DNA from 3 places in the Pseudomonas sp. S2_C11 genome. Region 2 is predicted to be linked to each of the others. Evidence: riboswitches for the same ligand, from Rfam matches in the RefSeq annotation. Region 2 holds a riboswitch; each other region holds the start of a gene.
The links. Region 2 has a riboswitch for cobalamin ahead of cobW (cobalamin biosynthesis protein CobW). Riboswitches for the same ligand answer to the same signal wherever they lie in the genome.
Positions count from the first base shown of each region.

Region 1: linked by a shared signal. The riboswitch ahead of AB4N48_RS09130 (ABC transporter substrate-binding protein) and the one ahead of cobW (cobalamin biosynthesis protein CobW) in region 2 are both predicted to bind cobalamin.
Region 3: linked by a shared signal. The riboswitch ahead of cobO (cob(I)yrinic acid a,c-diamide adenosyltransferase) and the one ahead of cobW (cobalamin biosynthesis protein CobW) in region 2 are both predicted to bind cobalamin.

Region 1 is NZ_CP162765.1:1,973,899-1,977,904, forward strand. Features, by position in the region: gene AB4N48_RS09125 (FecCD family ABC transporter permease) at 36-1,052, opposite strand; gene AB4N48_RS09130 (ABC transporter substrate-binding protein) at 1,049-2,062, opposite strand; cobalamin riboswitch at 2,202-2,393, opposite strand; gene AB4N48_RS09135 (ParD-like family protein) at 2,603-2,830, shown strand; gene map (type I methionyl aminopeptidase) at 2,827-3,618, shown strand; gene AB4N48_RS09145 (ABC transporter ATP-binding protein) at 3,822-4,006, opposite strand, start outside.
Region 2 is NZ_CP162765.1:2,657,402-2,661,407, reverse strand. Features, by position in the region: cobalamin riboswitch at 690-901, shown strand; gene cobW (cobalamin biosynthesis protein CobW) at 1,001-2,065, shown strand; gene cobN (cobaltochelatase subunit CobN) at 2,069-4,006, shown strand, end outside.
Region 3 is NZ_CP162765.1:3,610,925-3,614,930, forward strand. Features, by position in the region: gene AB4N48_RS16290 (cobyrinate a,c-diamide synthase) at 1-570, opposite strand, end outside; gene cobO (cob(I)yrinic acid a,c-diamide adenosyltransferase) at 567-1,178, opposite strand; cobalamin riboswitch at 1,261-1,490, opposite strand; gene AB4N48_RS16300 (hypothetical protein) at 1,653-2,237, shown strand; gene AB4N48_RS16305 (PQQ-dependent sugar dehydrogenase) at 2,304-3,617, shown strand; gene AB4N48_RS16310 (C40 family peptidase) at 3,745-4,006, opposite strand, start outside.

The sequences.
Region 1 (4,006 bases), 680 kb from region 2:
TTTGAAGCCCACATCAGCACAACTCAAAACCGTGTTCATCGCGCCGATCTCCGGCCCACCAGAATCAGCGCGAACACCGGTGCGCCGACCAGCGCAGTGATCACGCCGACCGGGATCACCTGACCCTTGATCAGGGTGCGTGACAGCACATCGGCGGCGATCAGAAACACTGCGCCGCCCAACGCACTGGCCGGCAGCAGACGGGCATGGCCGGTGCCGAGCAACAACCGCGCGGCATGGGGAATCACCAGACCGACAAAGCCGATCGAGCCGACAATCGACACCATCACCGCCGTCACCAGCGCGGCGCAGCCAATCAACAGAATTTGCACACGTCGCACTGGAATGCCGAGAGACGCCGCCGAGTCCGCACCAAAGGTGAACGCATCCAGCGCCCGGCGATGCCACAGACAAACAACCAACCCCAACACCGCCACCGGCACCGCCAGCCCCACCGACGGCCAGCGCACGCCGCCGAGATTGCCCAACAGCCAGAACATGATCCCGCGCGCCTGTTCCGAGCTGGCCGAGCGGGTGATCAGAAAAGCGGTGAGGGCGTTGAACAGCTGCGAGCCGGCAATCCCGGCCAGAATGATCTGCCCGGTGCCGCTGGCCGAGCCGCTGACTCGCGCCAACAGGATCACCAGTGCGAAAGCGGTCACCGCGCCGGCAAAAGCACCGACCGACAATGAAATCGCCCCGGCACCGACGCCGAGCAGGGCGACCATCACCGCGCCGGTCGAGGCGCCAGCAGAAATTCCCAGCAGATACGGATCGGCCAACGGATTGCGCAGCAGCGATTGCAGGATTACGCCACAGGTCGCCAGACCGGCGCCGCAGGCCGCCGCGACCAGCGCGCGGGTCAGGCGATAGTTCCAGACAATGCCTTCGTCGATCGGGTCGAGCACATAACCGGCGCCCCACAGCTTGTTCGCCAGCACCTGCAACACCACGCTCGGCTCGATCGAAGTCTCGCCAATGGCCACGCCGCCGATCAGCGCGACCGACAGCGTCAACAGCACCAGCAGCAAACGGATCAGGCGTCTGCTCATGGCGACAGGTCGTAGCCGTTGATGGCGCTGGCCAGTTGTTCGAGGCCGTCGAAGGTGCGCAGGCTGGCCTGCATGGCCATGGCGTCAAGGATGATGATGCGGTTGTGCTTGACCGCATCCATGTTGCGCGTCACCGGATCACTGCGCAGGAAGGCGAGTTTCTTCTGATAGTCGTCCGCCGGGAAACGCCGACGATCCATGCGCGCGATCACCAGAAACGTCGGGTTGGCCTTGGCGATGGTTTCCCAGCCGACGGTTGGCCATTCTTCATCCGACTCGACGACGTTGCGCACGCCGAGGGTGCTGAGCATGAAATCGGGAACGCCTTTGTGCCCGGCCACGAAAGGCTCGATGTCCATCTCGGCGCTGGAGAACCACACCAGGGCGCTGACGTCTTTGCGCTGCTGCTTTTTCGCGGTGGCGATCGACTGCGCGAGGCTGGCTTTGAGCTGCTCATTGAGCTGCTCGCCACGCGCCTGCACGTCGAAAATCGCCGCCAGTTGGCTCACGCTTTTGTAGATGCTGTCGATGCGAAACGGTGCCAGCCGCGTCCCGTCCGAACCAACGAGGTTGTCCTTGGCTTCGCAATCGGAGGGCAGCAGATAGGTCGGAATCTTCAGTTCATGAAACTGCTCGCGGGTGCCGACCGCGCCTTGCGGGCCGACCATCCATTCCAGCTCGACGGCAACCAGCTCCGGGCGTTTGGCGATCACCGCTTCGAAACTCGGCTCGTTGTCGGCGAGGCGCTCGATCCTGTCGTTCTGTGCTTTGTATGTGCCCAGCACATCGTTGAACCACAGCGAAGTGCCGACGACTTTGTCGCCCAGGCCCAAGGCATAGAGCATTTCCGTGCCGGCCTGGCCGATGGTAACCGTGCGCGCAGGCGCGTGCTGAAAGGTCAGGCTGCTGCCACAGTTTTCGACGGTCAGCGGATACGCAGTCGGCGCCGCTTGCGCCAGGGGGCAAAGATTCAGAGTGGTGAGCAGGGTGGCAACGCGGGGCAGCAGCATGGGGCAGTCTCCAAGGGAACCGTACGGGAGCGGGCGGGTACGGTTGGAAACACACCTCGGGCGCGGTCGTGGAAACTGCGCAAGGCCGGCACGGGGAAAATGCGCACGGCACGATGTCCTTCCCGGACACCCCGCCGGTTAGTCAGTCGCTGTGCCGGCAGGTCTCCTGACTGATGCGTCATTGCCACGCTCCGGCCTTCCCGGGATTCACCCAGTGGCAGTCGAGGAGCAGGCTCGGCACCTACAGTTGCGGGGGCAGTTCCGATTGATGCGTGGAGCACCTCGGATTCCCTATTAATTCCGTGTGGAAACCGGCGCGGGCATGGTAGTCGATCAGGCCGCTGATGGGGAGCCGAATCTGCTTTGGTAGGAGCTGCCAAAGGCTGCGATCTTTTGATCTGGTCTTTAACGGGCAAGATCAAAAGATCGCAGCCTTCGGCAGCTCCTACACGGGTGCGTGTTTGCGTGGCGAAGCGTTTGCAATCCGAGGGTAAGCTTGGCTAATATACGTTCCATATACACATCGTATCGGATTCATATATGGGCATCGTAAAAATCTCAGAGGACATGCACGAGAACCTGCGTATCTCCAGCAACGCCCTCAGCCGCTCGATCAACGCGCAGGCCGAGCACTGGATGCGCATCGGCATGCTCGCCGAGCTGCATCCCAATCTCGACCACAGCGCCATTTGCCGCCTGCTGATCCGCGCCGAACAGAATGGTGGGCTGGATCTGCAACAACTGACTCAGGAAGCCGTCAGCGCATGAGAAACCAGATCAAGATCAACACCCCGGCCGACATCGAAAAATCCCGCGCCGCCGGCAAACTCGCCGCTGAAGTGCTGGCAATGCTGGTGCCGCATGTGAAGGCTGGCGTGACCACCGATGAGCTGGATCGACTGTGCAACGATTACATCGTCAATGTGCAGAAGGCGGTGCCAGCCAATGTCGGTTATCACGGCTTTCCGAAAACCGTCTGCGCGTCGGTCAACGATGTGGTGTGCCACGGGATTCCATCGGGTACGCCATTGAAAGACGGCGACATCGTCAACCTCGACATCGCGGTGATCAAGGACGGCTGGTTCGGCGATACCAGTCGCATGTATGTGGTGGGCGAGGCGACTCCCGAAGCGCAGCACCTGATCAAGACCACCTACGAAGCCATGTGCGCAGGCATCCGTGCAGTGAAGCCGGGCGCAACGCTGGGCGATATCGGTTATGCGATCCAGAGCCTGGCCGAGGCGGAGGGCTTTAGCGTGGTACGCGAATACTGCGGCCACGGCATCGGCAAGGTCTATCACGACGAACCGCAGATCCTGCATTACGGCTTTCCCAATCAAGGGCTGAAGCTCAAGGCCGGAATGATTTTCACAGTGGAACCGATGCTCAATGCCGGCAAACGCCATGTGAAGAACATGCCGGATGGCTGGACCGTATTGACCAAGGATGGCTCCTTGTCGGCGCAGTGGGAGCATATGGTCGCGGTGACGGAGAGCGGGTTTGAAGTGCTGACGGCTTGGCCGGATGAGATTGAAGGGTACCGGGCCATTGGCTAATACCGTGTCGCCTGCTTGCCCTCACCCTAGCCCTCTCCCAATGGGAGAGGGGACTGACCGAGGTGTTGTTGCGAGATACGCCGACGTGCGATACCGAGTCGAACTTACATTTTGAACAGCATGAAGATCGGCTCCCTTTCCCCCTCGCCCCCCGTGGGGGAGAGGGCTGGGGTGAGGGGGTAGATCCAACTGACTCAGCGCAATCAGTGAGCCCCGGCAGCCTTGTTCAAATCGCTCTCGGTCCACTCGGTATAAACACAAGCATCCGCCGTCGCCCAGCGCACCCGTACCGGATCGCCGGCCTTGAGCGGCATGCCCGCTGCCGATAGCGCTTTCACCGTCATCGACGTCCCGCCCGCAGTCACCACGCTGCACGTCTGGCTTTCAC
Region 2 (4,006 bases):
GGTTCCTTCGCTCCGGGACTGATCCTGGCGCAGCGGCTCCGGTTTGCTTCGCTGCACCTACACTCGCTGTGTACGACTGCGTCGTACGGTCGCTGCGCTCCCACGCCCGGATCAATCCCTCCACTCAGCCTTCCGACGTCGCCGGTGGATCAAGATCAAGAGCACCCGAGCTAACGCTCATTGTTGAGTGGGGCGGCTTCGCCGCGGGCAGCTGCGCTGCTTTGCTTTTGCTTTTGTGGGAGCGAGCCTGCTCGCGAAGGCGGCCTGACAGCCGACCTGTTCTTGAGCTGGTGCGCGATCCAACTGTAGGAGCTGCCGAAGGCTGCGATCTTTTGCTTTTGCCTTTGCCTTTGCTTTTGCTCTGGCTTTTGATCTTTTGCCCCTTCGGCAGGCTTCGTTACGGGATCGATCCGGGGGTGGGAGCGCAGCGACCGTACGACGCAGTCGTACACAGCGGAAGGAGGTGCAGCGAAGCAAACCGTAGCCGCTGCGCCCGGATCGGTCCCGTAACGAAGGTACCCCGAGCCCCAGCGAGCGGGCCGTACGCCGGGGCAAAGCCTTTTGGTTCCTTTTTGGCGTTTGAAAAAGGGACTCGCTGTAAGAGCGAAACCATAAGAAGCCGTTACCGCAGCAACGGATATACCCCCAGTTTCAGACTCACCGACCATTGACCCACGACGGACCCATGCGTAGCCTTGCGCTTTCGAGGTTCTTCGGCACTCGCCGAAGCTAAGAAGGGAACGCGGTCAAAGCCGCGGCTGCCCCCGCAACTGTGAACGGTGATGTTCGTTGCCACGCCACTGCCAGCTCAACCGATGAGCCAGCGGGAAGGCGCAATGGACGCCAGGCCCAACGCCTGAACGCCGTCAGCCAGGAGACCTGCCTCGTCACAGATTCTCACTACAACCGGGCGGGGTGATCCGGTGGCGAATGCTTCCGGCGTGCATGCGCGCTGCCGGTTCTCGTCCCGTATGCCCGCCGCTTGCCAAAGGGCATACCGATGAAAACACTGGCCAAACTCCCCGTCACCATCGTCACCGGTTTCCTCGGTTCGGGCAAAACCACGCTGCTGCGGCACATGCTCGATAACGCTCAGGGCCGGCGCATCGCGGTGATCGTCAACGAGTTTGGCGAGCTGGGCATCGACGGTGAAATCCTCAAGCAATGCACCATCGGCTGCACCGAAGAAGAGGCCAGCGGCCGCGTTTATGAGCTGGCCAACGGCTGCCTTTGCTGCACGGTGCAGGAAGAATTCTTCCCGGTGATGCGCGAACTGGTCGCCCGTCGCGGTGACCTTGATCACATTCTCATCGAAACCTCCGGCCTGGCTCTGCCCAAGCCGTTGGTGCAAGCCTTCCAGTGGCCGGAAATTCGCAGTGCCTGCACCGTCGATGCAGTCATCACCGTGGTCGACAGCCCGGCCGTCGCTGCTGGCACCTTCGCCGCGTTCCCGGATCAGGTCGATGCCCAGCGCAAACTCGATCCGAACCTTGATCACGAGTCGCCGCTGCACGAGTTGTTCGCCGATCAACTGGCCAGTGCTGACCTGGTCATCCTCAACAAAGCCGACCAGACCAGCGCGGAAGATCTGGCTCGCGTGCGTGCTGAAGTCGCCGAAGAGCTGCCGCCAGCGGTAAAAATCATCGAAGCCAGCAATGGCCGCCTGCCGCTGGACGTGCTGATCGGCCTCGGCGCCGGCTCTGAGGAGCATATCGACAGCCGCCACAGTCACCACGATCACCATCACGACGGTGATGACGACGACCACGATCACGACGCCTTCGATTCGATCTCCATCGAATTGCCGCAAGCCGACGAAAGCTTGCTGCTCGACGCGCTGACGCAACTGGTGGTGCAGCACGGCATCCTGCGGGTCAAAGGCTTCGCGGCGATTCCGAACAAGCCGATGCGCCTGTTGATCCAGGGCGTGGGCACGCGTTTCGATAAGCATTTCGACCGTCAGTGGGGCGCCGAAGAAGCGCGCGTCACGCGTCTGGTGCTGATCGGTCAGGAGCTTGATGCGGCACAACTCGAAGCGCAATTGCGCGCTGCGCTCAGCGTTTAAGCCATGCACCTGCTCAGGACCCAGCCCGGCGGATTCGTCTCGGATGACAACATTGCCGACCTCGGACAAACCCCCGCCGAGCTGGTGATCCTGTGCAGCGGCGATTCCAGCCTGGCGCTGCTCGCGGAGGCTGCGCAGCAACTGCCCGATGACTATCCGAGCCTGCGTCTGGCCAACCCGATGCAGGTGCAGAATCATGCCTCGGTCGATCTGTATGTCGACGAAGTGCTGCGCCACGCCAAGGTCATTCTGATCTCCCTGCATGGCGGCATTGCCTATTGGCGCTACGGTGTCGAGCGGCTGGTCGAGTTGTCCGAACGCGGCGTGCAACTGATTCTGGTGCCCGGCGATGACCGCCCGGACCCCGAGCTCAGTGACTTGAGCACGGTCAGCGCCGACGTGCGCGATCGACTCTGGCAATTCCTGCGTCAGGGCGGCATGGGCAATGCGCTGGATTTCTTCCGTTGTCTGGGCGACCAATGGTTCGCCCGCGATTACCCGTGGAACGAGCCGCAAACCCTGCCGCGCACGGCGATTTATCACCCACAGAAAAACAGCGCTGCCCTGAGTGACTGGCAAGCCGAATGGCTGCCCGGTCAACCGGTGGCGGCGCTGTTGTTTTATCGCTCGCATTTGCAGGCGGCGAACACGGCGTTCATCGATGTGTTCTGTCAGCGTTTGCAGGCAGCCGGGCTCAATCCGCTGCCGATCGCGGTGGCCAGTCTGAAAGAACCCGGTTGCTTGTCGGTGGTCGAGGACTGGCTGGATGAAGTCGAGGCGGGGGTGATTCTCAACACCACCGGTTTTGCCCAATCGAGTCCCGAGGCGCCGCATCTGCGCCCGTTTCGCCGCAACATCCCGGTGATTCAAGCGATCTGCGCCCAGGACAACGAGCCTGGCTGGCGCGACAGCGAGCAGGGCCTCGGGCCGCGCGATCTGGCGATGCACATTGCTTTGCCCGAACTTGACGGACGCATCATCAGCCGCCCGATCAGCTTCAAGGATCTGGCCTGGCGCAGCGAGCGCAGCCAGTCCGATGTGGTCTGTTATCGCGCCCAACCTGAACGCATGGATTTCGTCGCCGAACTGGCGCGGCGCTGGATTGCTCTGGGGCGGGTGCCCAATGGCGAAAAACGCATCGCGCTGATCCTCGCCAACTACCCGACCCGCGACGGCCGCATCGGCAACGGTGTCGGCCTCGATACCCCGGCGGCGGCGCTGAACATCCTGCGCGCTTTGCGCGAAGAGGGTTATCCAGTCACGGCCGAGTTGCCCGATAGCGGCACCGAGCTGATCCAGCAATTGCTCGGTGGTGTCAGCAACGACCTCGACAGTCTCGACCTGCGCCCGTGCCAGCAGAGCCTGGCGATGGACGATTACCTGGCAATGTTCAACGCGTTGCCGGAGGCGAATCGCGCGGCGGTAGTCGAGCGTTGGGGATCGCCACACAATGATCCGATGTGCCGCGACGGTCGCCTGATGATCGCCGGTCTGCGCTTCGGTCTGACCTTTGTCGGCATTCAGCCGGCCCGGGGTTATCAGGTCGATCCGAGCGCGGTGTATCACGACCCGGATCTGGTCCCGCCGCACGGCTATCTGGCGTTCTATTTCTGGTTGCGCAACACCTACGGCGCCCACGGCGTGATCCACGTCGGCAAGCACGGCAATCTCGAATGGCTGCCGGGCAAAGGTGTTGGGCTGTCGGAAAACTGCTGGCCCGACGCATTGCTCGGGCCGTTGCCGAATATCTATCCGTTTATCGTTAACGATCCGGGCGAGGGCGCCCAGGCCAAGCGGCGCACGCAGGCGGTGATCATCGACCACCTGATGCCACCGCTGACCCGCGCCGAAACCTATGGGCCGCTGCGCAATCTGGAGTTGCTGGCCGACGAATATTACGAGGCGCAACTGCTCGATCCGCGCCGTGCCCGCGAGTTGCAG
Region 3 (4,006 bases), 950 kb from region 2:
CAGGCCGAGGTGGCGGCTCGGCAATTCGATACCGGTTTCGCGGGACAGCGCACCGTACCAGCGCAGACCTTCGGTGAGGCTGCCTTCGAGTAATTGCGCATGGCGCAAGGTGCCGACGCGGTTGGCCAGCACGCCAGCGAACGGCAAGTCCGGCTGATACTTGGCCAGGCCCAGCGCCAAGGCGCCAAAGGTCTGCGCCATGGCGGTGCCATCGATCACGCCGAGCACCGGCACACCGAAGTGGCGCGCCAGATCAGCGCTGGATGGCGTGCCGTCGAAAAGGCCCATCACGCCCTCGATCAGAATCAGGTCAGCCTCGGCGGCGGCTTCCCACAACAGCCGGCGACTTTCCTGCTCGCCGACCATCCACATGTCCAGTTGATACACCGGCGCACCGCTCGCGCGCTCGAGGATCATCGGGTCGAGAAAGTCCGGACCGCATTTGAACACGCGCACCTTGCGCCCTTGGTTGCGATGCAAACGGGCGAGTGCGGCGGTGACGGTGGTCTTGCCCTGACCGGAGGCCGGCGCGGCGATCAACACCGCCGGGCAGTGACGTGGTTGCTTCAAAGTTCGACGCCTTTCTGCGCTTTGATCCCGGCCTGAAAGGCGTGCTTGAGCATGCCCATCTCGGTGACCGTGTCGCCCATCTCGATCATTTCCGGCTTGGCGCCGCGCCCGGTGACAACCACGTGCTGCATCGGCGGGCGCGCTTGCAGATCGCTGAGCACCTGATCGAGATCGAGGTAGCCGTGCTTGAGGGCGATGTTCAATTCATCGAGCACCACCAGACCGATCGAAGGGTCGCGCAACAATTCGCGCGAGACTTCCCAAGCGGCGGTCGCAGCGGCGATGTCGCGCTGACGATCCTGGGTTTCCCAGGTGAAGCCTTCGCCCATGACGTGGAAACGCACCTGCTCGGGGAAGCGGCGGAAAAACAATTCTTCGCCAGTGCTGTTGCGGCCCTTGATGAACTGCACCACGCCGCACTGCATGCCGTGGCCCATCGCGCGGGCGAGCATGCCGAATGCCGAGCTGCTCTTGCCTTTGCCGTTGCCGGTCAGCACCAGCACCAGGCCACATTCGTCGGGCGAGTTGGCAATGCGTTCGTCGATCACGGCCTTCTTGCGCTGCATGCGCGCCAGATGGCGTTCGTCACGCTCGGGGGAATCAGTCATGGGGGAGCTCTCCGTTGAGGCTGGATAACGGCGGGCAGGCAAAAGAATAGACGGCAAAAAGCCTGGCATCGCCCACCGTGATGCCGCTGAGATGGATCAGGCCGGTCTCCGGGCTCATGAGCGGCGTTTCGCCGGACTGCGCGCCTTCCCGCTTCTTTCGAGGCAGTGGCTCAAGGCGCAGTTTTCACTCATTTACCGTTGCGGGGGCAGCGCCGGGATCGTCGTGGCTTCGCTCGAAGACCACCCTCACCGGCTTCCCTGTTTCACTCTGTCGACGCTGGGCCACAGAGCACCTGAAACAAGCGGCGAAGGTTAGAGGGTTGGGGGTGGAGCGTCAATTGAAGAGGCGCTTTGCGCGCGAATAACTGCCGTTGATCCATTGTGCAGCGGCAATCTTGTGCCAGACTGCGACAAGTGATATCAAAGAGCCATGCTTTTCCCGAAAAGCCCACTACAACAATAAGGATGACGACGATGCAAGGCATGATCATCAGCAACCCGCGCCTGGAATTTCTGCGCCCGGTGCTGGAACGCTGGTTTGACTGTATCGATCGCTACAACACCGTACGCGGCGACAACGAAACGCCATATTGGCACGACGAGAAAGCCAATCTCGGCCTGCTCTCGGCAGCGGCGTGGATGGCTGAAATGGTCACGCTGAACGACACGGCCACGCGCAAACAGAACGAAGAAGGCGAACGCAATGCTCGCGCCGACCTGCTGATTGCCGGCGCCGAAGACCGCGCGTTCATTCAGGCCACGCAACGCTGGCCACGGGTCAACAACCTCAACCTGACCCAGGCACTGCTCGACGTCACCGCCGATGCCAAGCGCATCAGTTACGCCAGCGATCTCAAGCTCGGCTGCCTCTTTGTTGCTCCGCAAAAACCTCAGCACAGCGCCAGCCCCGAAGAATTGCAGGACATGGTAGACGACCTGCAAAAGGAACACACCTGCGCCGTGGCCTGGTATTTCCCCTACGCCTATCGCAAATTGCACAGCGACGCGGGCAACTATCATCCGGGCATCGCCATGCTGTTCAAGGAAGCCCGCGGTTGAGCAGTTGAACCATCGGGCCTGCGCCCTCCTCTATGTTTAGGAATGCATTCATAGGGAAGATCAGCAATGCGCAAGGCCCAACTCGCTCTTATCATCGCCGTCGCTGGCGGGCTCGCCGCCTGCGGTGAAACCTCCAGCCTGCAAGTCTCCGACGGCACCGGCCCGTCACCGAAACTGCCCGAACCGAACAAGACGCTGATCCCGACAGTCAACATCGCCCCGGCGGTGGGCTGGCCGGAAGGCGCGAAACCGACCGCAGCGGCCGGCACCCAGGTCGCCGCGTTTGCCGAAGGCCTTGATCACCCGCGCTGGCTCTACGTGCTGCCCAACGGCGATGTGCTGGTGGCGGAGACCAATGCGCCGCCCAAGCCCGATGACAGCAAAGGCATTCGTGGCTGGGTGATGAAGAAAGTCATGGGCAAGGCCGGCGCCGGCGTGCCCAGCCCGAACCGCATCACCCTGCTGCGTGATGCCGACCACGACGGCGTCGCAGAAACCCGCACGGTGTTCCTGCAGAACCTCAATTCGCCGTTTGGCATGACGCTGGTCGGCAACGATTTGTACGTTGCCGACACCGACCGCCTGCTGCGCTTCAACTACGAGCCGGGCGCCACCGAGATCAAGACCCAACCGATCAAAGTCGTCGACTTGCCCGGCGGCACGCTGAATCACCACTGGACCAAAAACGTCATCGCCAGCAAGGACGGCAACAAGCTCTACGTCACCGTCGGCTCGAACAGTAACGTCGGCGAAAACGGTCTGGATCAGGAAGAAGGCCGCGCGGCGATCTGGAAAGTGGATCGTGCGACCGGCAATCACCGGATCTTCGCCTCGGGTATCCGCAACCCCAACGGCCTCGCCTGGGAACCTACCAGCGGCGCATTGTGGACAGCAGTCAACGAGCGTGACGAAATCGGCAGCGATCTGGTGCCGGACTACATCACCTCGGTCAAGGACGGCGGCTTCTATGGCTGGCCGTTCAGCTACTACGGCCAGCACGTCGATGTGCGGGTCAAACCGCAGAATCCTGATCTGGTGGCCAAGGCCATCGCTCCGGATTACGCGGTCGGTCCGCACACCGCTTCGCTGGGCCTGACCTTCGCCGAGGGCAACCGCTTGCCGGCGCAATTCAAGGAAGGCGCATTCATTGGCCAACACGGCTCGTGGAACCGCAAACCGCACAGTGGCTACAAGGTGATTTTCGTACCGTTCACTGGCGGCAAACCGACCGGGCAGCCGGTGGATGTGCTGACCGGTTTCCTCGACAAGGACGACAATGCGCTGGGCCGCCCAGTTGGCGTGGTCATCGATCAGCAAGGTGGCTTGCTGGTGGCGGATGATGTGGGCAACAAGGTGTGGCGCGTTTCTGCCAGCAAGTAAGTTAAGCGCGAAGCAAAAAATGTGGGAGCGAGCCTGCTCGCGAAAGCGGTTTATCAGTTAAATCATTGTCAACTGACACTCCGCCTTCGCGAGCAGGCTCGCTCCCACATTTAGTTATGCATACGCACTAGGGGTTATGCGCCAGCTGCCCCGGCTGCAACACCCGCTTGGCGCTCAGATACGCCTTCTGCCAATACGCTTTCGACAGACTGTCGAGCTTGACCGTGCCGCCAGTGGCCGGTGCATGCACGAAGCGACCCTCGCCGACGTAAATCCCCGCATGACTGACCTGCGAGCCGCCATTGGTGGCGAAGAAAATCAGGTCGCCGGTTTGCAAGCCTTCCTTGCCGACATTCGGCGCCTGCATGACGATCATTTCGCGGGTCGAG